DNA from 2 places in the Streptomyces sp. NPDC046925 genome. Region 1 is predicted to be linked to the other one. Evidence: riboswitches for the same ligand, from Rfam matches in the RefSeq annotation. Region 1 holds a riboswitch; the other holds the start of a gene.
What was found. Region 1 has a riboswitch for ZMP and ZTP ahead of glyA (serine hydroxymethyltransferase). Riboswitches for the same ligand answer to the same signal wherever they lie in the genome.
Positions count from the first base shown of each region.

Region 2: linked by a shared signal. The riboswitch ahead of ABZ906_RS10710 (bifunctional 5,10-methylenetetrahydrofolate dehydrogenase/5,10-methenyltetrahydrofolate cyclohydrolase) and the one ahead of glyA (serine hydroxymethyltransferase) in region 1 are both predicted to bind ZMP and ZTP.

Region 1 is NZ_JBEYWZ010000011.1:213,620-224,837, forward strand. Features, by position in the region: gene ABZ906_RS34670 (PLP-dependent aminotransferase family protein) at 1-1,082, shown strand, start outside; gene ABZ906_RS34675 (hypothetical protein) at 1,263-2,114, opposite strand; gene ABZ906_RS34680 (hypothetical protein) at 2,233-2,628, shown strand; gene ABZ906_RS34685 (glutathionylspermidine synthase family protein) at 2,724-3,923, shown strand; gene ABZ906_RS34690 (SAM-dependent methyltransferase) at 4,022-4,807, shown strand; gene rocD (ornithine--oxo-acid transaminase) at 4,825-6,027, opposite strand; ZMP/ZTP riboswitch at 6,139-6,229, shown strand; gene glyA (serine hydroxymethyltransferase) at 6,270-7,592, shown strand; gene ABZ906_RS34705 (hypothetical protein) at 7,663-8,424, opposite strand; gene trpS (tryptophan--tRNA ligase) at 8,681-9,694, shown strand; gene ABZ906_RS34715 (2'-5' RNA ligase family protein) at 9,769-10,356, shown strand; gene ABZ906_RS34720 (decaprenylphospho-beta-D-erythro-pentofuranosid-2-ulose 2-reductase) at 10,372-11,127, opposite strand; gene ABZ906_RS34725 (FAD-binding oxidoreductase) at 11,148-11,218, opposite strand, start outside.
Region 2 is NZ_JBEYWZ010000002.1:979,097-990,314, reverse strand. Features, by position in the region: gene ABZ906_RS10740 (NAD(P)/FAD-dependent oxidoreductase) at 1-301, shown strand, start outside; gene ABZ906_RS10735 (alpha/beta hydrolase) at 314-1,237, opposite strand; gene ABZ906_RS10730 (helix-turn-helix domain-containing protein) at 1,338-1,748, shown strand; gene ABZ906_RS10725 (SAM-dependent methyltransferase) at 1,810-2,595, opposite strand; gene ABZ906_RS10720 (LysR family transcriptional regulator) at 2,715-3,566, opposite strand; gene ABZ906_RS10715 (EamA family transporter) at 3,807-4,616, shown strand; gene ABZ906_RS10710 (bifunctional 5,10-methylenetetrahydrofolate dehydrogenase/5,10-methenyltetrahydrofolate cyclohydrolase) at 4,689-5,549, opposite strand; ZMP/ZTP riboswitch at 5,572-5,657, opposite strand; gene ABZ906_RS10705 (DMT family transporter) at 5,826-6,839, shown strand; gene ABZ906_RS10700 (methylated-DNA--[protein]-cysteine S-methyltransferase) at 6,884-7,387, shown strand; gene ABZ906_RS10695 (2OG-Fe(II) oxygenase) at 7,441-8,175, shown strand; gene ABZ906_RS10690 (Ada metal-binding domain-containing protein) at 8,172-8,474, shown strand; gene ABZ906_RS10685 (hypothetical protein) at 8,471-9,034, shown strand; gene ABZ906_RS10680 (alpha-ketoglutarate-dependent dioxygenase AlkB) at 9,031-9,687, shown strand; gene ABZ906_RS10675 (L-threonylcarbamoyladenylate synthase) at 9,697-10,317, opposite strand; gene ABZ906_RS10670 (protein phosphatase 2C domain-containing protein) at 10,420-11,178, opposite strand.

The DNA.
Region 1 (11,218 bases):
GCACCCCCGATCTCGCGTCCTTCCCGCGCGCCGCCTGGCTCAAGGCCGCCCGCAAGGCCATGACCGCGGCCCCGAACGACGCGCTCGGCTACGGAGACCCGCGCGGCCGCATCGAACTGCGCACCGCCCTCGCCGACTACCTCGCACGCGCGCGGGGTGTGCACGCCGACCCGGACCGCATCGTCGTCTGCGCCGGGTTCGCGCAGGGCCTGGCGCTGCTCGCCGGTGTGCTGCGGGCGAGGGGGCTGCGCGAGATGGCCGTCGAGTCGTACGGCCTCGACGTGCACTGGAATCTGGTGCAGCGGGCGGGGCTGCGGACGAGGCCGCTGCCCTTCGATGAACTGGGCACGTCGACGGGGGAGTTGAGCACGGTCTCCGGCACGGCATCCGGTTCGCCGAAGGCGGTGCTCCTGACGCCCGCGCACCAGTTCCCGATGGGGGTCCCGCTGCACCCCGACCGGCGTGCGGCGGCCGTCGACTGGGCGCGGCGCGGGAACGGGCTGATCCTGGAGGACGACTACGACGGGGAGTTCCGCTACGACCGGCAGCCGGTGGGCGCGCTCCAGGGCCTTGACCCCGACCGCGTGGTCTACCTCGGCACGGCGAGCAAGTCCCTCGCGCCCGGCCTGCGGCTCGGCTGGATGGTCCTGCCCGCGCCGATCGCCGCCGAGGTCGTCGAGGCGAAGGGGGGCGCGGAGTGGGCCTGCGGGGCGCTGGACCAGCTGACGCTGGCTGAGTTCATCACGTCGGGGGCGTACGACCGGCATGTGCGGGGGGCGCGGCTGCGCTACCGCCGCCGACGGGACCAGCTGATCGAGGCGCTCGCCGCGAGGGCGCCGGAGGTGCGGGCCACCGGCATCGCGGCGGGACTGCACGCGGTACTCGAACTGCCGCCGGGCACCGAACGCACGGTGGTCCAGGCGGCAAGCTGGCAACGCCTCGGCGTTCAGGGCCTCGCAAGCTTCCGCCACCCCGCGGCGCCACGCCTCGCGGAGAGGGACGCCTTGGTGGTGGGCTACGGAACACCGCCGGACCATGCGTGGGCGGGGGCGCTGGAGGCGCTGTGCAGGGTTCTGCCGTGAGGCTTGGCGGGGGCTCTTGGTGGCCGTTGATCACCGGCTCCGCCGAGTTCGTCCTCAAACGCCGGACGGGCTGAAATCTCTCAGCCCGGCCGGCGTTTGAGGCCATCTTGTACGGGGTCTGGGGCGGAGCCCCAGTTTCGGGAAGGGGCGGGATTGGGGGAGAGCCCCGCAGGGACAGCCCTACCGAGCCCCCTCCACCGCCCCGCCCTCCGCAGGAGCCGGCGCTTCACCGAACCGCGCCAACGCCAACGCCCCCACCACAGCAACCACGAACCCCAGTACGGCCAACCACTCCAACCCACCCCGAGTCCGATCCCCCAGCCACACCACCCCCACCACCGCAGGCCCCACCGTCGCCCCGATCACCATCCCCGCGGTAGCGGTCGTCACGGACCCCCGCTGCAAGGCGGACGTAAGGAGCAGAAACGCCGCACCCCCACCCACCACCAGGGCATAAGCAGCCGGATTCCGCACCAACGCCCCCGGCGAGACCCCGTCGATGAGCCGCACCCCCACCTCCACCACCCCGAACCCGAACCCCGCCCCGAGCCCCAGCGCCAACGCCCGCCCCCGCCCCGGCAACCGCCCCGCCACGGCCCCGAGCACAAGCACCCCCACCGCCACGCCCAGCAGCGCGTACCGCAGAGCCGTCGACCCGACGCCCTTCCCCTCGTCCCCGGAAGCGAGCCCCAGCATCGCGAGCCCCGCGCACACCACCCCCACGGCCGCCCACTCCACCCCGCTCAACCGCACCCGCAGCAGCCGCGAGGCCACCACCGCCGTGACGGCGAGGCTCGCGGCGAGCGCCGCACCGACGGCGTAGATCGGGATGGAACGCAACGCCACGATCTGCAGCAGGAATCCGAGCCCGTCGAGCCCGAGCCCCACGACGTACCGCCACTGCCGCACCGCGCGCAGCAGCAGCGCGGGGTCGACCCCGGAGCCCGTCCCCGGCGCGGTGGCGCGCGCGGCGATCGCCTGGAAGACGGAGGCCGTACCGAAGCAGACCGCTGAACCAAGTGCGCAAATCATCCCAAGAGACACGAAGTGACTGTAGAGGAGAGGGATTCCGCGCAGCCGGTTGGCGCGGCGCACGCACCCTTACCTACGCTGAATGCCGATCAAGTACACGACAACGGGGGCAGTACGAATGGCAGCGGAACAAGAACAGAAGACGCAGCGGCGCAGGCTGCGGTCCAGCACGGTCGTACTCGGCGGCATGGGTGTCCTCGCGGCGGCCCTGACCTCGTGCGGTTCGGAACCGGACAAGCGGTGCGTGGACCGCGACAGCTACGACTCCCTCACCGGCTACAAGATCGTCGCCGACAAGAACTGCAAGAGCGGCTCGTCCTCTTCCGGTTCCTCGTCCGGCAAGGCGCGCAAGTCCGGCGGCAGTTCGTACGGAACCGGCAAGTCGGGCCGCGTGGACGCCGACTGGTACTACGACGCCGACGTCGACGGCCGGCGCGCCGACTACGGCACCTTCAGCCGCAGCGAGGCAGTCGACCGCGACGGCTTCGGCTGCTCGGGCAGCGGCGGCGGCTGAGCGGGTCCACGACAGCGACCGACACCCGGACCCCGACAACCCGGAACCCGGACCCCGACACCCGGACCCCGAGACGGACCCCGAGACCCGAGGCCATGGAACGCCGTACCCTCACGCCCCGCCCCGGCTGGCAGCAGACCGTCGAGGACCAGGGGCTCATCTATCCCCTCACCCGCTACCCCGACGACTCCCTGCGCCCCTACTGGGACGAGTCCGCCTGCTACGTCTTCTCGCTGCCCGAGGTCGAAGCCCTCGAAGAGGTCGTCGAGGAACTGCACGCGATGTGCCTCGCGGCAGCCGAGCACATCGTCGAGCACGACCGCCTCGCCGACCTCGGCATCACGGACCCCCGGGTGGCCGAAGCGGTCACCGAGGCCTGGCACCGACGGGCCGAACTCCCGTCCCTCTACGGGCGATTCGACCTGCACTACGACAGCAGGAGCGGCGCCCCGGCGAAAATGCTGGAGTACAACGCCGACACCCCCACCTCCCTGGTCGAGGCCGCGAGCCCCCAGTGGTTCTGGATGGAGGAGCGCTTCCCCGGCGCCGACCAGTGGAACTCCCTCCACGAACGCCTCGTCGACGCCTGGAAGAAGCAGGCACCGCTGCTCCCGCCCGGCGGCCCGCTGTACTTCGCGCACTCGGCGGGCGACGAGCTCGGCGAGGACCTGATGACGGTCGCGTACCTGCGCGAGACCGCGCAGCAGGCCGGGCTCGCCACCGAGGCGATCTCCATGGAGGACATCGGCTGGGACCGTCTCTCGCGGCGCTTCGTCGACAAGAAGCTCGGCTTCATCCGCAGCTGCTTCAAGCTCTACCCGTGGGAGTGGCTGACCACCGACCGCTTCGCCCCGCACGTCCTGGAGACCCTCGACAACGGCGGCGGCACCGGTTCCACCCTCTGGATCGAGCCCGCCTGGAAGATGCTCCTCTCCAACAAAGCGCTGCTCGCGATCCTCTGGGAGCTGTACCCCGGCCACCCCAACCTCCTGCCCGCCTATCTGGACGGCCCGCGCGAGCTGGCCTCCGGCCGGGGCTACGTCGCCAAGCCGCTCCTCGGCAGGGAGGGTGCCGGAGTCACGATCCACCCGCCGGGCTCGGAATCCGCCGGGCCCCTCGTACGCGAGGAGGCCTGCTGCTACCAGGAGCTGGCGCCGCTGCCGGACTTCGACGGCAACCGTGTGGTGCTCGGCGCGTGGGTCGTCGAGGACGAGGCGGCGGGGCTCGGCATCCGGGAGTCGTCGGGCCTGATCACGGACGAGTACGCGAGGTTCCTGCCGCACGTGATCCTCTGAGGTGCGCACACAGCTCCGAGGTACGGGTGGGGCCAGGGCCAAATCCCGCTAGTACGCTGCCGTTTGATCGATATGACGCACTCGGAGGCGGAGCGAACATGTCCGACAGCAGGATCAACACCACGCAGCCTCACACGGCCCGGATCTGGAACTACTGGCTCGGCGGCAAGGACAACTACCCCGTCGACCAGGCCGCCGGGGACCAGATCCGCGCGCTGCACCCCGGTATCGGGGACTACGCGCTCGCCGACCGGCAGTTCCTCGGGCGCGCGGTCAGCCACCTCGTGACCGAGTGCGGCATCCGGCAGTTCCTCGACATCGGCACGGGCCTGCCGACCGCCGACAACACCCACGAGGTCGCCCAGCGCCTCGCCCCCGAGTCGCGGGTCGTCTACGTGGACAACGACCCGCTGGTCCTCACCCACGCCCGCGCCCTGCTCACCAGCACCCCCGAGGGCAGGACCGACTACCTCGACGAGGACCTGCGCAACGTCACGACGATCCTCGAACACGCGGCCAAGACCCTGGACTTCGACCAGCCGGTCGGACTGATCCTGCTCGGAGTCGTCATCTTCATCGACGACGACTCCGAGGCGTACGGCATCGTGCGCCGCCTGCTCGACGCCCTGCCCGCCGGCAGCCACCTCGTCCTCTCGCACACGATCACCAGCCCGGCGATGCCCGACGTGGACGAGGCGGTGGCGTTCTGGAACGAGAACGGCACGCCCAAGCTCACGCAGCGCACCCCCGAGCAGGTCACCGGCTTCTTCGAGGGCCTGGAGCTGCTCGCCCCCGGTGTGGTGTCGTGCAACCGCTGGCGCACACAGGACGCGACGGACGCCGAGGACGTGGCCATGTTCGGCGGGGTCGGCGCCAAGCGCTGAACCCCCGGTGCCGGGGGCTAGGCCAGCACAGAACGCAGTTGATCAAGCCCCCAGTCCAGGTCCTCCTTGCTGATCACCAGTGGGGGAGCGATCCGGATCGTCGAGCCGTGGGTGTCCTTGACCAGGACGCCCAGGCCCATCAGCTTCTCGGAGATCTCACGGCCCGTGCCGTACGACGGCTCGATGTCGACGCCCGCCCACAGCCCGCGCCCCCGCACCTGCGTCACCGCGCCCGTGCCGGTGAGCAGCCCCAGCTCGGCGTGCAGATGCTCGCCGAGCTCGGTGGCCCGCTGCTGGTACTCGCCCGAGCTCAGCATGGCGACGACCTCGAGGCCCACCGCGCACGCCAGCGGATTGCCGCCGAACGTCGAGCCGTGCTCACCCGGCTTGAACACCCCGAGCACATCCGCGTCCGCCACCACCGCGGACACCGGCACGACACCCCCGCCGAGCGCCTTGCCCAGGACGTACACATCGGGCACCACGCCCTCGTGCTCGCAGGCGAACGTCTTCCCGGTCCTGCCGAACCCCGACTGGATCTCGTCCGCCATGAACAGGACGTTCCGCTCGCGCGTCAACTCCCGTACGCCCGCGAGATACCCGGCCGGAGGCACAAGGACCCCGGCCTCCCCCTGGATCGGCTCCAGGAGCACGGCCACGGTGTTCTCCGTGACCGCCGCCCGCATCGCCGTCAGATCGCCGTACGGGACGATCTCGAAACCCGGCGTGTAGGGACCGAAGTCCGCGCGCGCCTCGGCGTCCGTCGAGAAGCTGACGATGGTCGTGGTCCGGCCGTGGAAGTTGTCGCGCGCGACCACGATCTTCGCCCGCCCGTCGGGCACGCCCTTGACCTGGTAACCCCACTTCCGGGCGGTCTTCACGGCCGTCTCCACGGCCTCCGCCCCCGTGTTCATCGGCAGCACCATCTCCTTGCCGCACAGCTCCGCGAGCCGCGTACAGAACTCGGCGAAGCGGTCGTGGTGGAAGGCCCGCGAGGTGAGCGTCACCCGCTCCAACTGCGCCTTGGCCGCCTCGATCAGCCGGCGGTTGCCGTGCCCGAAATTCAGCGCGGAGTATCCGGCCAGCATGTCGAGGTAGCGGCGCCCCTCGACGTCGGTCATCCAGGCACCCTCCGCCGACGCGACCACGATGGGCAGCGGGTGGTAGTTGTGCGCGCTGTGCGCTTCGGCCGAGGTGATGAACTCTTCGGTACTCGACACGGGGTCTCCGTTCGTCCTGCGGCAGGGGGCGGGTGTGGCGCCCAATTCCTATCGTCGCTCGGATCGTGGACGGGGAAACCCGCCGACGCGGCGTGCCCGCTAGGCTCGCCTCTACAGCACGGCGACTGGCGTACGGGGAACGGACCCCGGGGAAGCCGTGCGGGGCCAGACCTTCGAGGTGCCGACCGCCTGGGCACCCCGGGACCACGACCGGACACTGACCGCTCGCCCCGGAGGACGCCATGACTCACCCCTCTTCGCCCGATTCCCGGGTTTCCCCGAATCCCGCGGACTCGCCGAACATCCTTAGCCACCCCGCGCTCACCGCCGAGGACCCCGAACTTGCCGCCCTCGTCGCCGCCGAGGAGCAGCTCCAGGCCGACACCCTGCGCCTGATCCCCAGCGAGAACTACGTCTCCACCGCCGTCCTCGAAGCCTCAGGCACGGTGCTTCAGAACAAGTACAGCGAGGGCTATCCGGGCCGCCGCTACTACGAGGGCCAGCAGAACATCGACCCCGTGGAGCGCCTCGCGGTCGCCCGCGCCAAGTCCGTCTTCGGCGTCGAGCACGCCAACGTGCAGCCCTACTCCGGCTCCCCGGCCAACCTCGCCGTGTACCTCGCCTTCGCCGAACCCGGCGACACCGTGATGGGCATGGCCCTGCCCATGGGCGGCCACCTCACCCACGGCTGGGGCGTCTCCGCCACCGGCAAGTGGTTCCGCGGCGTCCAGTACGGCGTCCGCCACGACACGGGCCGCATCGACTTCGACGAGGTGCGCGATCTGGCCCTCAAGGAGCGCCCGAAGCTGATCTTCTGCGGTGGCACCGCCCTGCCCCGCACCATCGACTTCGCCGCCTTCGCCGAGATCGCCAGGGAGACCGGGGCCGTCCTCGTCGCCGACATCGCGCACATCGCAGGGCTGATCGCGGGCGGCGCCCACCCCTCACCGGTGCCGCACGCCGACGTGATCTCCACGACCACCCACAAGACCCTGCGCGGCCCGCGCGGCGCGATGCTGATGTCCCGCGAGGAGCACGCCAAGGCCATCGACAAGGCGGTCTTCCCCGGCCTCCAGGGCGGCCCGCACAACCAGACCACCGCGGCCATCGCCGTCGCCCTGCACGAGGCGTCCCAGCCCTCCTTCCGGGACTACGCCCACGCGGTCGTCGCCAACGCCCGTGCCCTCGCCGAAGCCCTGCTCGCCCGCGGCTTCGACCTGGTCTCCGGCGGTACCGACAACCACCTGATCCTGATGGACCTCACCCCCAAGGACGTCCCCGGCAAGGTCGCCGCGAAGGCCCTGGACCGGGCCGGCATCGTCGTCAACTACAACACCGTGCCGTACGACCCGCGGAAGCCCTTCGATCCCTCCGGCGTCCGTATCGGCACCCCCTCGCTGACCTCCCGCGGCCTGGGGACGCAGCACATGCCGACCGTCGCCGAGTGGATCGACCGGGGCGTCGCCGCGGCCCGTGCCGGTGACGAGGACGCCCTGACGAAGATCCGCTCCGAGGTCGCCGACCTGATGACCGCCCACCCCGCGCCGGGCCTGCCGGGCCGCTGATCAGGGGGGGGGCAGCCGGGCCCCGCGCAGGTCGTAGGCGCGGGCGCAGGTCGCGGGCGCAGGCCGAAGGTCACAGGTCCCGCAACTCCTGCCGAGGCCCGTCCTCATGGGGCCGCCGCCGCCCGCGCAGCCAGGCAAGCAGGGGCCGCCGCTCGGCGAGCGGCCCCCGCAGCAGCAGCGCTCCCGCAGCCCCTCCCGCGGCGCCCGGTATCGCCCACCACCAGTCCGTACCGCCGTCGCCCCGCGTGCCCTCCGCCTGTCTGGTGGCCGCCTGCCCGGTCCCGGCTTCCGGGGCGGGCGCCGACGGCGGGGCCGGGTCCGCCCCGCCCGCCCCGGAGGCCGGCCCCCGACGGCCGTCGTCCGAGGGCGCGCCCATGACCCCGAGCTTCTTGAACAGCGCCGTCAGACGAGCCGGGTCCTTCGCCTTGTGCCAGGTACCGGCCATCGACGCGACGTCCGTCGTCGTGTGGATCCACACGGTCCCGGCCTTCTCGCCGCCCTCGGAGCCCTCGCCGCCCTCGGAGCCCGGGGCCGCCGGATAGGCCCGGTCCACTCGCCCCGGCATCACGTCGTGCACCATCCACGTCACGTTGATCTGACGGCTGCCCTCGCTCAGGGAGAGCCCCGGCGGCTGCTCGCGCCTCCCCTCGCCCAGCTCACCGAGAGCGCGCTCCAGCTCGCCGTACTCCTTGTCGCTCACATGGAGCGCCGCGCTCTCCCCGCTCTCCGGCGAGACCACGAGGACGCTCGTCGGTCCGGCCGCCACCGCCCGCGGCGCTCCCGTCACCACCAGCGCGACCCCGGTCGCGAGCGCGGCCGTCAGCCCCGCCACCGACCCGCACATCCCCCTCGCCGTCCGTATCCGTGTCCGTATCCGTGTCCGAGACCGCATCCGCATGTACGAGCCCCCCCCGTCACTGTGTTCCTCGTCTCATCGGTAAATGATCGGCAACAGCCACGCCTTGAACGCCGGGCCGTCCCTGATTCGCCCCGATGAGCAGTAAGCCTTGCGCCGGATCACAAGATCGCGGCACACCCGTCACACGACTGTTTCCGAGCAATGAGAGACACCTGAGAGAATGAGTCCTATGGCCATTGATCGTCCTCGCGTGCTCTCCGGAATCCAGCCCACCGCAGGCTCGTTCCACCTCGGCAACTACCTCGGCGCGGTCCGCCAGTGGGTGGCGCTGCAGGAGTCCCACGACGCGTTCTACATGGTGGTGGACCTGCACGCGATCACGATTCCGCAGGACCCGGCCGACCTGCGTGCCAACACCCGGCTCGCCGCCGCCCAGCTGCTCGCCGCGGGGCTCGACCCCGAGCGCTGCACGCTCTTCGTCCAGAGCCACGTCCCCGAGCACGCCCAGCTCGCCTGGATCATGAACTGCCTCACCGGCTTCGGCGAGGCGTCGCGCATGACGCAGTTCAAGGACAAGGCCGCCAAGCAGGGCGCGGACCGCGCCTCCGTGGGCCTCTTCACGTACCCGATCCTCCAGGTCGCGGACATCCTGCTCTACCAGGCCAACCAGGTCCCGGTCGGCGAGGACCAGCGCCAGCACATCGAGCTGACCCGCGACCTCGCGGAGCGCTTCAACGGCCGCCTCGGCGAGACGTTCACCGTCCCGGCGGCGTACATCCTCAAGGAGACCGCGAAGATCTTCGATCTCCAGGACCCGTCGATCAAGATGAGCAAGTCGGCGTCCACCCCCAAGGGTCTGATCAACCTCCTCGACGAGCCCAAGGCCACCGCGAAGAAGGTCAAGAGCGCGGTCACCGACACCGACACCGTCGTGCGCTACGACACCGCGGAGAAGCCGGGCGTCAGCAACCTCCTCACGATCTACTCCACGCTCACGGGCACCGGTATCCCGGAACTGGAGCAGAAGTACGCCGGCAAGGGCTACGGTGCGCTGAAGACGGACCTCGCCGAGGTCATGGTCGACTTCGTGACTCCCTTCCGGGACCGCACCCAGGCGTACCTGGACGACCCGGAGACGCTCGACTCGATCCTGGCCAAGGGCGCGGAGAAGGCGCGTACCGTCGCCGCGGAGACCCTCGCCCGTGCGTACGACGCGGTGGGCCTCCTGCCCGCCAAGCACTGAGCCACGCAGCCCCCAGCCACAAACCCGAATACAGCAGCGCCCTCTGCCCGCCATCCGACCGACAGGAGTACGACGTGGGGACCGTAACGATCGGTGTGTCGATCGCGGTTCCGGAGCCTCACGGCAGCCTGCTCCAGGAGCGGCGCGCGGGCTTCGGTGACCCCGCGGCACACGGCATCCCCACGCACGTCACGCTGCTGCCGCCCACAGAGGTGGACGCAACGGCGCTCCCCGCGGTTGAGGCGCATCTGGGGGCCGTCGCGGCCGCCGGGCGCCCCTTCCCGATGCGGCTCTCCGGGACGGGCACGTTCCGTCCGCTGTCGCCGGTCGTCTTCGTCCAGGTGATGGCGGGCGGCGCGGCCTGCGGCTGGCTCCAGGAGCGGGTGCGGGACGCCTCCGGGCCCATGGCACGCGAGCTCCAGTTCCCGTACCACCCGCACGTCACCGTGGCGCACGGCATCTCCGAAGAAGCCATGGACCGGGCATACGAGGAGCTTTCGGACTATTCGGCCGAGTGGCCGTGCACCGGCTTCGCGCTCTACGAACAGGGCGCCGACGGAATCTGGCGCAAGCTGCGCGAGTTCGCCTTCGGGGGCGGCGGCCCGGTGGTGCCGCCCCAGGCCACGGCCCCGGCCGCGCAGAGCACGCTGCCCGCCCGCTGATCCGGGCCTGTACCTCTAGACCGGCAGCCGCCGGAACACCGCCCGCGGCGCGTGCCGCAGCGCCGACATGACTACCCGCAGCGCACCGGGCACCCACACCGTCTCCGAGCGCCGCCGCAGGCCCGTCTCGATGGCCTCGGCGACCGCCTCCGGAGTTGTCGCCATCGGCGCCTCCTCCAGGCCCGCCGTCATCTTGGAGCGTACGAAGCCGGGGCGGACCACCATCACGTGCACCCCGGTGCCGTGCAGCGCGTCGCCCAGGCCCTGGGCGAAGGCGTCGAGGCCCGCCTTGCTGGACCCGTAGATGAAGTTCGTGCGGCGGGCGCGCTCGCCCGCGACCGACGAGAGCACCACCAGGGCGCCGTGCCCCTGGGCCTGCAGCGACCGCGCGCACACCAGGCCCGCGGAGACCGCCCCGGTGTAGTTCGTCTGCGCGACCCGCACCGCCGACAGCGGCTCGTCCTCGTCGCGTGCCTGGTCGCCGAGGATGCCGAAGGCCAGCAGGACCATGTCGATGTCGCCCTCGGCGAAGATCTTGCCGAGCGTGGCCTCGTGGGACTCGGAGTCGAGCGCGTCGAAGGCGACGGTACGGACGTCCGCACCCAGCTCGCGCAGGCCCGCTGCGGCCTTCTCCAGGCCCGGCGAGGGACGCCCGGCCAGCCACACCGTACGGGTGCGCCGCGCGACCAGACGGCGGGCGGTGGCGAGGCCGATCTCCGAGGTGCCGCCGAGTACGAGCAGGGACTGGGGGGTGCCGAAGGCGTCCTTCATGAGGCCAACTCCTTGAGGTGCTAGAGGGCGAGGCGGCGCGAGAGGTCCGAGCGGAACACGCCGCGCGGATCGAGCTCCGCCCGCAGCGCGC
Region 2 (11,218 bases), on a different contig from region 1:
CCACGCCCTCCCGGTCGGCCACCGCTGGGAGCGCGTGCCGGGCGTCACGCTGCTCGGCGACGCGGCCCACCTCATGTCCCCCTTCGCGGGGGAGGGCGCCAATCTCGCCATGTTCGACGGCTCCGAACTCGCCCGTGCCGTCGCCGCGCATCCCGGCGACACCGAAGCCGCGCTGGCCGCCTACGAGAAGGCGCTGTTCCCCCGCGGCGAGAACGCCGCCGCCGAGTCCGCCGACAGCCTCGTCCGCATCTTCCGGGCCGACTCGCCGCAGGGCCTGCTCGACATGTTCGCCGGCAACTAGGGCCCTATGGGCCTAGCCCTGACGGCCGTGGAGATCGGCGGCGAGGAACGGTTCGAGCACGTCGAGCAGGGCTCCGGGGCGGTCGAGGGGGATGATGTGGCCGCAGTCCCGGATCAGATGGCCCGTCAGATCGTCGGCGAGGGGCCGCACCTGTCGTTCGAGGGCCGCCCCGACGGGGTGGGAGCCGATCGTCATCGTGGGCATGGTCAGCCGGGCCTGTCGCGCGGCGTCCCGGATCTGCCGCCCGCTCGCGGGCATGGCCCGGTAGTGCGAGAAGGCACAGCGCAGGGCCTCGTGGCCGGTATAGGCGGCGAGGAAGGCGTCCCTGACGCGCTCGGGGATGCCACGGCCGCGGGTGCCGGTGTGCAGGAACCAGTCGATGTACTCGGCCTCGTGCCCGGCCAGGACGTTCTCGGCGAGCCCCGGCACCGCGTGGAAGCCGAACCACCACGGCGGACCACCGGCCAGAAAGTCCTCCGCGCCCGGCAGGGGCCCCAGAAGTGACTCCATGACGATGAGCCGTCGTACGAGATCGGGTCGTCGCAAGGCGAGAAGGAAGGCGGGCGGTGTGCCCGCGTCGATGCCGACGACCGCCGCGGTCCGTTCTCCGAGCGCGTCGAGTATCCCCTCGGCGTCGGTCGCGAGGTTGTCCGCGTCATAGCCGTCCGCCGCTCGTGTACTGGCGCCGAGTCCGCGCAGGTCCGGAGCGATGACGCGGTGCCGCAGGGCCAGCCGGGGCATGATCTCGCTCCACAGCTGCCAGGTGTGGGGGAAGCCGTGCAGCAGCAGGACGGCGGGGCCGGTGCCGGAGACCGCCACGTTGACCGTGATGCCGTTGGTGGTGATCTGGCGCAGGGCGATCTCGGGGGCGGCGTCAGGGGCGTTCTCGGGGGCGGCGCAGGGGACGGCGTGCTCGGTCCGGGGGAGGAGGGGCATGGCGAAGCTCCGAATTGGTTACCATTGGTGACCACATGAGGCTAGGTAACCCTGTCTGGCCTGCCAAGAACGCACTTTCCCGACAGGTGGTGAGCCCGGGGTGACCACCCCTCCCGAGGCGGGGCCGCGCGGCGATCTCTTCGATCCCGACTGCCCGACGCGCCGCCTGCTCGACCGCATCGGCACCAAGTGGACGTCGATGGCGGTCAAGGTCCTCGCCGAGGCCGAGCCGCACGAGGTGCGTTTCGCCGAACTGCGCCGCCGTATGCCGGGCGTCTCGCAGAAGATGCTCTCCACGACCCTGCAGGGCATGACCCGCGACGGCCTGGTCGCCCGCCGGGTGGAGCCGACCGTGCCACCACGCGTGCACTACCGCCTGACCGCCCTCGGGCTGTCCCTGGAGGGGCCGCTCGCCGCCGTCAGGGCGTGGGCCGAAGAACACATGACGGAGATCGACCGCGCCAACGAACGCAGCGACGCGGCGGCGGCCGACGGCCCGGGCGACGACTGAGGCGCCCGGACCGTCCCTGTCTCTGTCGCTATCCCTGTTCCTGTTCCTGCGCCCGTGCCTGTCAGGGCTTGCGCGCCACCGCGGCGTAGATCCCGCTGCCTTCCGCCTCCGGCCGCGCGGTGTCCCGGAACCACTCCGGGGCCGTCACCAGGCCGGGCTCCACGATGTCGAGCCCGTCGAAGAAGCGGCTGACCCCGGCGCGGTCGCGGAACCCGAGCTGGATGCCGCCCTTCGCATACTCCGCGGTGACCTGCGCCGAGAGCTCCGGGAAGATGTCGGACGAGGCGTGCGAGAGCACCAGGTGGCTGCCCGACGGCAGGGCGTCGACCAGCGTGCGCACGATGCCGTACGGGTCCTGGTCGTCCGGCAGGAAGTGCATGAGCGCGATCAGCGAGAGGGCGATCGGGCGGTCGAAGTCCAGCAGGCCGCGGGCGTGATCCAGGATCTCGAGGGGCTCGCGGACATCCGCCTGGATGTAGTCGGTCATCCCCTCCGGGCGGCTGACGAGCAGGGCCTCCGCGTGGCGCAGCACGATGGGGTCGTTGTCGGTGTAGACGACCCGCGCCGACGGCACGATGCCCTGGACGATCTGGTGCAGATTCGGCTCGGTGGGGATGCCGGTGCCGATGTCGAGGAACTGGTCCATGCCCTGGGTGGCGAGCCAGGCGGTCGCGCGGTTCATGAACGCGCGGTTCTGCCGTGCGGCGTCCTTGGCCTCGGGCGGCAGCTTCTCGCCCACGGCCTCGTCGACGGGGTAGTTGTCCTTGCCGCCGAGCAGCCAGTCATAGACGCGCGCGGGATGCGGGTTGGTGGTGTCGATCGTCGGCCTGGGCGCATCTGCGGTCATGACGTACTCCGTTGCTGCTGCGTAAGACGCTGGGAGCCGCAGTCTGCCACAGCAACATCACCTTGGGCATGGGTTGTTGGGACTGGAGTCGGTGCAGGTCGCGGAGGGTTGCGGGGGCCTTACGGCCGGTAGAGATCGGTCAGCAGCGCCACGGCCGCGTGCGTCATGGGATGCGGGTCGTGGCGGCGCCAGATGAGGTGCACGGCGATCGGGTCGGCGTCGCGCAGCGGGCGGAACACGACACCGTCGCGGCGGTACTGGTTGGCGGTGCTCTCCGGGGTGAGGCCGACACAGCGGCCCGACGCGATGACGGCGAGCCAGTCGTCGATGTCCTGGGTGTACTCGATCGGGGGGCGGGCCTCTTCGGGCCACAGCTCGGCGGTGGTGGTGCCGGTGCGCCGGTCGATCAGGAGCGTCCGCTCCCGTATGTCGGCCAGCGGGACGGAGCGCCGCCTGGCCCACGGATCGTCGCTCGCCAGGGCGCAGAAGCGGCGTTCGTGGCCGACGGCGGCGCTGGCGAACCGGGCCTCGTTGAAGGTGGTGCGCACGACGGCGAGATCGCACAGGCCCTCGGCGAGGCCGCCGGTCGCGGAGTTCGTCCGGATCAAGTACAGCTCGACGTCCGGATGCCCGGCGGCCCAGCGGCGCTGGAACTCCGCCGTGTGGCGGCCCATCGCGGACCAGGCGTGGCCGATGCGCAGCCGGGTGTGTCCGGTGGTCGCCTCGCGGATGAGGTCATCGGCCTCCGCGAGCAGATGCCGGGCCCGCGCGAGGACCTGCACCCCCGCGGTCGTGGGGGTGACGCTGCGGCTGGTGCGGTGCAGCAGCCGCACCCCGAGCACTTCCTCCAGGCCGCCGAGGGTCCGGGAGACGGCCGCCTGGGAGACGCCCAACTCGGCCGCGGCGTCGGTGAAGCCGCCGGTGTCGACGATGGCGACCAGGCAGCGCAGGTGCCGCAGTTCCAGATCCATGGCCGCAGTCTAGGGATGCGCGGGGCGTACGGATAACCGGAGCGTATGGATAACCAAAGCGTATGGATGAGCACTCCCATGCATTTTTCGTATGCGCGCAAGAGGCGCATCCTGCGGTGCATGCGAACGTCTCAGAGCCAAGCAGCGCCCGTCGTCGCCCCGGGCGGCCCGAGTGACCCGGGCGGCCCGAGCGAACCGGGCGGTCGCCCGGCGGAGGCCCCACGCGGCCGGCTGCTGGGCATGGCGATGATGTTCGGCAGCGGGATCTCCAACCAAGTCGGCGCAGCCACAGGCGCGTTGGCGTTCGACGCCATCGGCCCGGCCGGTGTCGTGGCGGTACGGCAGTGGGTCGCCGGAGTCGTGCTCCTCGCGGTGGGCAGGCCCCGGGTGCGCGCCTTCACCTGGCGCCAGTGGTGGCCGCTGCTGTGCCTGGCGGCGGTCTTCGCCACCATGAACCTCTCGCTCTACACCGCGATCGACCGCGTGGGCCTCGGCCTCGCGGTGACCCTGGAGTTCCTTGGCCCCCTGACGGTCGCCCTTGCCGCGTCCCGCCGCGCCGTAGACCTCGGCTGCGCGGTCGTCGCGGGGGCGGCGGTGGTGGCACTGGCCCGCCCGCAGCCCAGCACGGACTACGCGGGCATCGCCCTCGGTCTGCTCGCCGCGGCCTGCTGGGCGTCGTACATCCTGCTCAACCGCACGGTCGGCGCCCGCCTTCCGGGCGTCGAGGGGTCGGCCGCCGCCGCGGGGATCTCCGGGCTCCTCTACCTGCCGGTCGGCATCGCGGTGTTCGCCCACCACCCGCCCACCGCTACGGCCCTGGGCTGTGCGGCAGCCGCGGGCATCCTCTCCTCCGCGGTGCCGTTCCTCGCCGACCTGCTCGCCCTGCGCCGGGTCGACGCCCGGTTCTTCGGGATCTTCATGAGCGTCAACCCGGTCCTCGCGGCGCTGGTGGGCATGGTCGTCCTGGGGCAGTCCCTCGGCTGGGTGGAGTGGCTGGCCATCGCGGCGATCGTGACGGCGAACGGGGTCAGCGTCCTGAGGCGGTCCTGACACGCGCCCTGCCACCCGGGCGTTGCGCGTGTGCCCGGGTGTCTGTGCGTCCGTGTGTCCGTATGTCCGCGCTCAGTCCAGTCCGAGCTGCCGCGTCGCCGCCTCGACCGTCTGGGCGAGCAGCACGGCGATGGTCATCGGGCCGACGCCGCCGGGGACGGGAGTGATCAGGCTCGCGCGGTCCCGGGCGGTGTCGAAGTCGACGTCGCCGACGTTGCCCGCGTTGTAGCCCGCGTCGATGACCACCGCGCCGGGCTTGATGTCCGCGCCGGCGATGAAGCGCGGCTTGCCGACCGCGGCGATCAGGACATCGGCCTGCCGCACGATCGAGGGCAGGTCGGCGGTGCGCGAGTGGCAGTACGTCACCGTCGCGTCCTTGCCCAGGAGCAGCATGCCCGCGGGCTTGCCGAGGATGGCGCTGCGCCCCACGACGACGGCGTGCTTGCCGGTGAGGTCGACGTCGTACTCCTCGAGCAGACGCATGATGCCGCCGGGGGTGCAGGACACGAAGCCGGGCAAGCCGAAGCCCATCGCCGCGAACGAGTGCATGGTGACGCCGTCGACGTCCTTGGCCGGTGCGATCGCCTCGAAGGCGGCACGCTCGTCGATGTGCGGCCCCACCGGGTGCTGGAGCAGGATGCCGTGCACGGTCGGGTCATCGGAGAGGGCGGTGATCGTCTCGATCAGCTCGGCGGTGGAGACCGAGGCGGGCAGGGCCACGTGCCGCGACTCGATGCCCGCCTTCTCGCAGCGGGCGCGCTTCATCCGGACGTACGTGACCGAGGCGGGGTCCTCGCCGACCAGGACGGTCGCCAGGCAGGGGGACGAACCGGTGCGGCGGCGGATGTCCGCGGCGGTGGCGGAGGCGGTCTCGACGATACGGCGGGCGAGGCCGGTGCCGTCCATCAGGCGAGCTGTCTGCGTCTGGGGCATGTGCCACTCCTGGGCTTCAGGGGGGAGTTGCCCAGGCGCGCGGCATCGACACGAGGTCAGGCCGCTCCCCGGTGGTACTCCACCTCAGCGCCAGTCACGGCCCGCCTCTCACCCTAAAGGACCGCGCGGGCGGCGAGGGTGCTCGCACCCCGGATGTAGTTGTGCTTAACGAAAGTTCAGAACTCTTCGCTTGTCCTTCCAGGTCGGCGGCGGCATCGTTCACTGACAGCGGCCGGAGGACACCGGATGACGACGGCCCGGACAGGGAGGGCAACCGTGAACGGCGTCCCCGGAAGAACATGGGCAGCGGCGAGGGTGGGCGTGCTCGCCCTCCTGTGGGGATCCACCTTCCTCTGGATCAAACTGGCCCTGGAGGGCCTGACTCCCGTGCAGGTCACGCTCCTGCGCTGCGCACTGGGCGCGGGGACCCTGACGGTGCTGCTCCTCGGCACCCGCGGCCGTCACACTCGCGGCCGTGGCACCCGCGGCCGTCTTCCCGCCGGCTTGACGACGTGGAAGCACATCTTCGTCGCCGCCTTCTTCTGCAACGCCCTGCCCTTCGGTCTCTTCAGCGTCGGGCAGCAGACCGTCGACTCCGGGGTGGCGGGCGCGTTGAACGCGACCACCCCGCTGTGGTCCGTTCTCATCGGCCTCGGCATCGGCACGGAACGAGGCCTGCGCCCGGTCCGCCTCGCCGGGCTCCTCATCGGATTCGCGGGTACGACGCTGATCTTCGCCCCGTGGCAGCAGTCGGGGCTGACGAGTTGGGGCGCCCTGGCGATCGTGGGCGCCGCGGCGAGCTACGCCGTCGGTTTCGCGTACATGGGCCATCACCTCGTCGGCAAGGGCATGCCCACGCTCTCCCTCTCCGCGGCCCAGCTGATGGCCGCCACGGGTCTGACGGCGCTTGCCCTGCCGGTCGGCGGCCTGGAGGCGGTCCACGTGGAGCACACGACGCTGCTCGCCGTCCTCGTCCTGGGGATCTTCGCCACCGGCGTCACCTTCCACCTCACCTACCGGATCATCGCCGACGAGGGCGCGACCAACGCGGCGACCGTCGGGTATCTGCTGCCGGTGGTCTCCGTGGCGCTGGGCGCCGTCGTGCTCGACGAGGCCTTCAGCTTCCGGGTGGCCGCGGGCATGGCGGTCGTGCTGATCGGCGTCGGCATGACACGTCGGCAGAAGCAGGACCCGAAGCAGAAGCAGGACCCGAAGCAGAACCAGAAGCCGGACCCCCAGCGTGACGTCCGAATCCCGCCAGCATCCAAGGTCGCGATACCTCACCGTTGAAGAGGAAAGAAGGCACGGAGAGGCAAGGAAAGAGGGAGGTCGCCATGACCGTCCACACGACCGTCACCAGCCCGCTCGGCGAACTGCTCCTTGTGGGGGAGCCGACACGGGACGGCGTCTCGCTGACGTCGCTGACCATGCCCGGCCGGCGCAACGCCCCGGCGGTGCAGGCCGGTTGGGCCCACGACCCCGAGCGCTTCGCAGGCGTCGCACGACAGCTGGCCGCCTACTTCGCCGGTGAACTCACCGCGTTCGAGATCGAGTTCACCCCGAGCGGCACCGAATTCCGGCAACGCGTCTGGCACGCCCTGGAAGAGATCCCTTACGGCACGACCACCACCTACGGCGCCCTCGCTGAGCGGCTCGGCGTGGAACGCGCCGGGGTCCAGGCCCTGGGCGGAGCGATCGGCGCGAACCCGCTGCTCCTGGTGCGCCCGTGCCACCGGGTGATCGGCGCGGACGGCTCCATGCGCGGCTACGCGGGCGGAGTGGAGCGCAAGGTCCGGCTCCTCGCCCACGAAGGCGCCCTGCAGCCCACCCTCGTCTGACCTGCCCCTCGCCCGCCCGCCCCCTGCACGCACGACCACGAAGGGCCCCGACCATGATCGACACCATGCACCCGGCGGACACCGGCGCAGGGGAACGCGTCGCTGCCGGGGACTGGGACGCGCTGACCGCCGAACTCGACGCACACGGCCACGCCCTCACCGGCCGACTCCTGACCCCCGAAGCATGCCGTGACATCGCCGCCCTGTACGACGAGACCGACCGCTTCCGCTCGACCGTCGACATGGCCCGCTACCGCTTCGGCTCCGGCCAGTACCGCTACTTCACCCACGAACTGCCCGATGTCGTGCGGGAGTTGCGCGAGGCGTTCTACCCCCGGCTGCTGCCCGTCGCCCGCGACTGGGCCGCGAAGCTCGGCAAGCCCGCCCCCTGGCCCGAAACCCTGGGGGAGTGGGTGGAGATGTGCCACGCGGCCGGCCAGGCCAAATCCGCGCAGATCCTCCTGCGCTACGGCCCCGGCGACTGGAACGCCCTGCACCGTGACGTCTTCGGCGACATGCTCTTCCCGCTCCAGGTCGTCATCGGCCTCGACGTACCGGGAGCCGACTTCACCGGCGGCGAGTTCATCATGACCGAGCAGCGCCCCCGCGCCCAGTCGCGCGGCTCGTCCACCACCCTGCCGCAGGGCCACGGGCTGATCTTCACCACCCGCGACCGGCCCGTCGCCTCCCGGCGCGGCTGGTCGACCGGGCCGATGCGGCACGGCGTGAGCACCGTCCGCTCCGGTCGGCGGCGCACGCTCGGCCTGGTCTTCCACGACGCGGCGTGATCCCCGCTCCGGACGCCGCGCCACCGGCCCCCCGTACGTACACGCTGTGCGGCCCGGATGGGAAGCCGTACGCCGGCAGCACGCCCGGCACCCCGGGCGGACACCGCCGCGGGCGCCTGTACGGCCGCCTCTGCCCCTCCGCGCTGCGGGCCGTCGCCCGCGGCCCCTACGCCGCCCACCGGGTCTTCTTCCCCGACGAGGCCACCGCGATCGCGGCCGGATACCGCCCCTGTGCGGTCTGCCTGCCCGGTCAGTACGCTCGGTGGAAAGCAGACCCAGAAAGCACCGGCACACCATGAGCATCCTCACGGAACGGGACACCTCCCGCTCGCCCCTGATCGGCGCCGCCGATCTCGCCGCCCACGCGGACCTGCCCGCGCCCGCCGCGCACACCGAAGCCGAACTCGCCGCCCTGATCGGCCTGTTGACCCTGCCGAAGGCGCGCATCGAGACCGTCACCGTCGGCCACGGCCGCGACACCGCGTCCCGTGCCGCCGCCGAAGCCTTCGCCGAGGCGTGGACGGCCCGCGGCGGCACGGTCCTCACCACGGTGAGCTGGCCCGAGACGGCCGCCTCCTGGCTGCGCCCCGCGCACCGCCTGACGGCGGAGCTCCCCGACGCCTGGGTCCTGGCCGCGGCGCCGCTCGGCCTGGCCCAGCTGGCCCGCCGCCTGCGCCACTCCACCGACTGGGACCCGGCCCGCAGCTACGCCTTCGCCTCGCTCCAGGACTCCCGCGTCCCCGCGCTCGCCGGAGCCGACGTGCTCCACGGCCTGCGCGGCGCCACCGCGGACGGCGCGGTCTGGGACGTGCGCCACGGCTGGGTCACCGTCCGCCCGCCCGCCGAGGAGCCTGCGTGAGCGCCCTGATCCCCCGGCCCACCACGGAGATCGCCCCCGGCGCGGTGCACGTGCCGCAGTGGCTCACCCCGGAGCAGCAGCGCGAGCTCGTCACGGCGTGCCGCGGCTGGGCCACAGGCCCGGTGCCGATCCGCCACACCGAGCTGCCGCGCGGCGGGGTCATGTCCGTGCAGACGGTCTGCGTAGGCTGGCACTGGCAGCCCTACCGGTACACCCGCACCGCCGGAGACGTGAACGGCCGGCAGGTCGCCGCCTTCCCGCGGTGGATGGTCGAACTGGGCCGCCGGGCGCTGACGGCGGCGTACGGAGACGGGTCCGCCGCCGACTACACGCCGGACACGGCCCTGATCAACTTTTACGACGGGCAGGCCAGGATGGGCATGCACCAGGACAAGGACGAGCGGTCGTCGGCCCCGGTGGTCTCCCTGTCCATCGGCGACACCTGCGTCTTCCGCGTGGGCAACACCGAGACCCGTACCAAGCCCTACACCGACATCGAGCTGGCCTCCGGCGACCTGTTCGTCTTCGGCGGACCCTCGCGCTACATCTTCCACGGCGTGCCCAAGGTCCACGAGGGCACCGCTGACCCCGACAGCGGTCTGACCTCGGGCCGCCTGAACATCACGATGCGGGTCACCGGCCTGACGGGGTGACCCGGCAGGCTACTCGAACCGCGAGGTGTCGCCCGCGCCGCGCCGTACGATCTCGGCCTCGCCGCCGGAGAAGTCGATGACCGTGGTCGGGCTCGTGCCGCAGTCGCCCGAGTCGACGACGGCGTCCACCTGGTGGTCGAGCCGTTCCTTGATCTCCCAGCCCTGCGTCAGCGGCTCCTCCTCGTCGGGCAGGAGCAGCGTGCTGGAGAGCAGCGGCTCGCCGAGCTCGGCGAGCAGCGCCTGCGTGACGACGTGGTCGGGGATCCGGACCCCGACGGTCTTCTTCTTGGGGTGCAGGAGCTGGCGCGGCACCTCCTTCGTCGCGGGGAGGATGAAGGTGTAACTGCCGGGCGTCGCGGCCTTGATCGCACGGAACACGTCGTTGTCGACGTGCACGAACTGGCCCAGCTGCGCGAAGTTCTCGCAGACGAGGGTGAAGTGGTGGCGATCGTCGAGGTTGCGGATCCTGCGGATCCGGTCCAGGCCGTCGCGGTTGCCCAGCTGGCAGCCCAGCGCGAAACAGGAGTCCGTCGGATACGCGATGAGCGCGCCGGAGCGGATGCTGTCGGCCACGGTGCTGATGCTGCGCGGCTGGGGGTTGTCGGGGTGCACGTCAAAATACTTGGCCATCCGCCGAGCGTACGTGATCGCCACAGCAGTCCCCGGATTCACAGGGGACGCACTCCGGACCGTCGCGCACGCGCGTGCCGCTAGTTGGCGTCCAGTCGTCGTCTAGTCGTCGTCGACGACGGTGATCAGCGCGAGCGTGATGTTGTCGGGGCCGCCGGCGTCGATGGCGGCTTTCCACAGCTCGAAGACCGCACGGCCGCCGTCATGGGCCGCGAGCAGCTCGTCGAGAGTCTCCTCGGGCACGGGGTCGGTCAGTCCGTCCGTGCACACCAGGAAACGTTCACCCCCGACGAGCGGCACCGTGCTGACGTGCGGGGTGACCGCGCTGAACCGGAGCGCACCGCCGAGCGCCTGCGTCACGATCGACGTGGTGCGCCGTCCCGGTGCGGGCGGCGGGCTGTCGTCGACGCTGACCTGGCGCAGCGTGCCACGGGCACCGCCGCGGCCCACGTCGAGCACGCGGCTGTCACCGACGTTGAACACGAGCAGTTCGGAGCCGAGGACCACGACCCCCGCGACCGTGGTGCCCATGGTGGCCAGCTCCGGATCGCGCTCGGCGGCGTCGTACACGGCGTGATTGCAGGCGCTGAGCGCGTCGCGTACGGCCTCTTCGCTGTCGAGGACGGGTCCGAGCGACGCGAGGCGCCGTGCGACGATGCCGCTGGCCACCTCGCCGCCCGGCTGGCCGCCGATGCCGTCGGCGACCGCGACGACGAGGGGGTTGCCGAGCGGGAAGCCCAGGGTCTGCGGGTTCTCGCTCGTGGTCCCGCACAGCGTCCACGGGCCGACGGCCAGGCTGTCCTCGTTCTGATCGCGTACGAGCCCCGGGTGGCTCAGCGCGGTGACTGTTGTGTACGGCATCCTGTCCCGCCTCTCCGCAACGGCAGGCGTATCTCGCCCC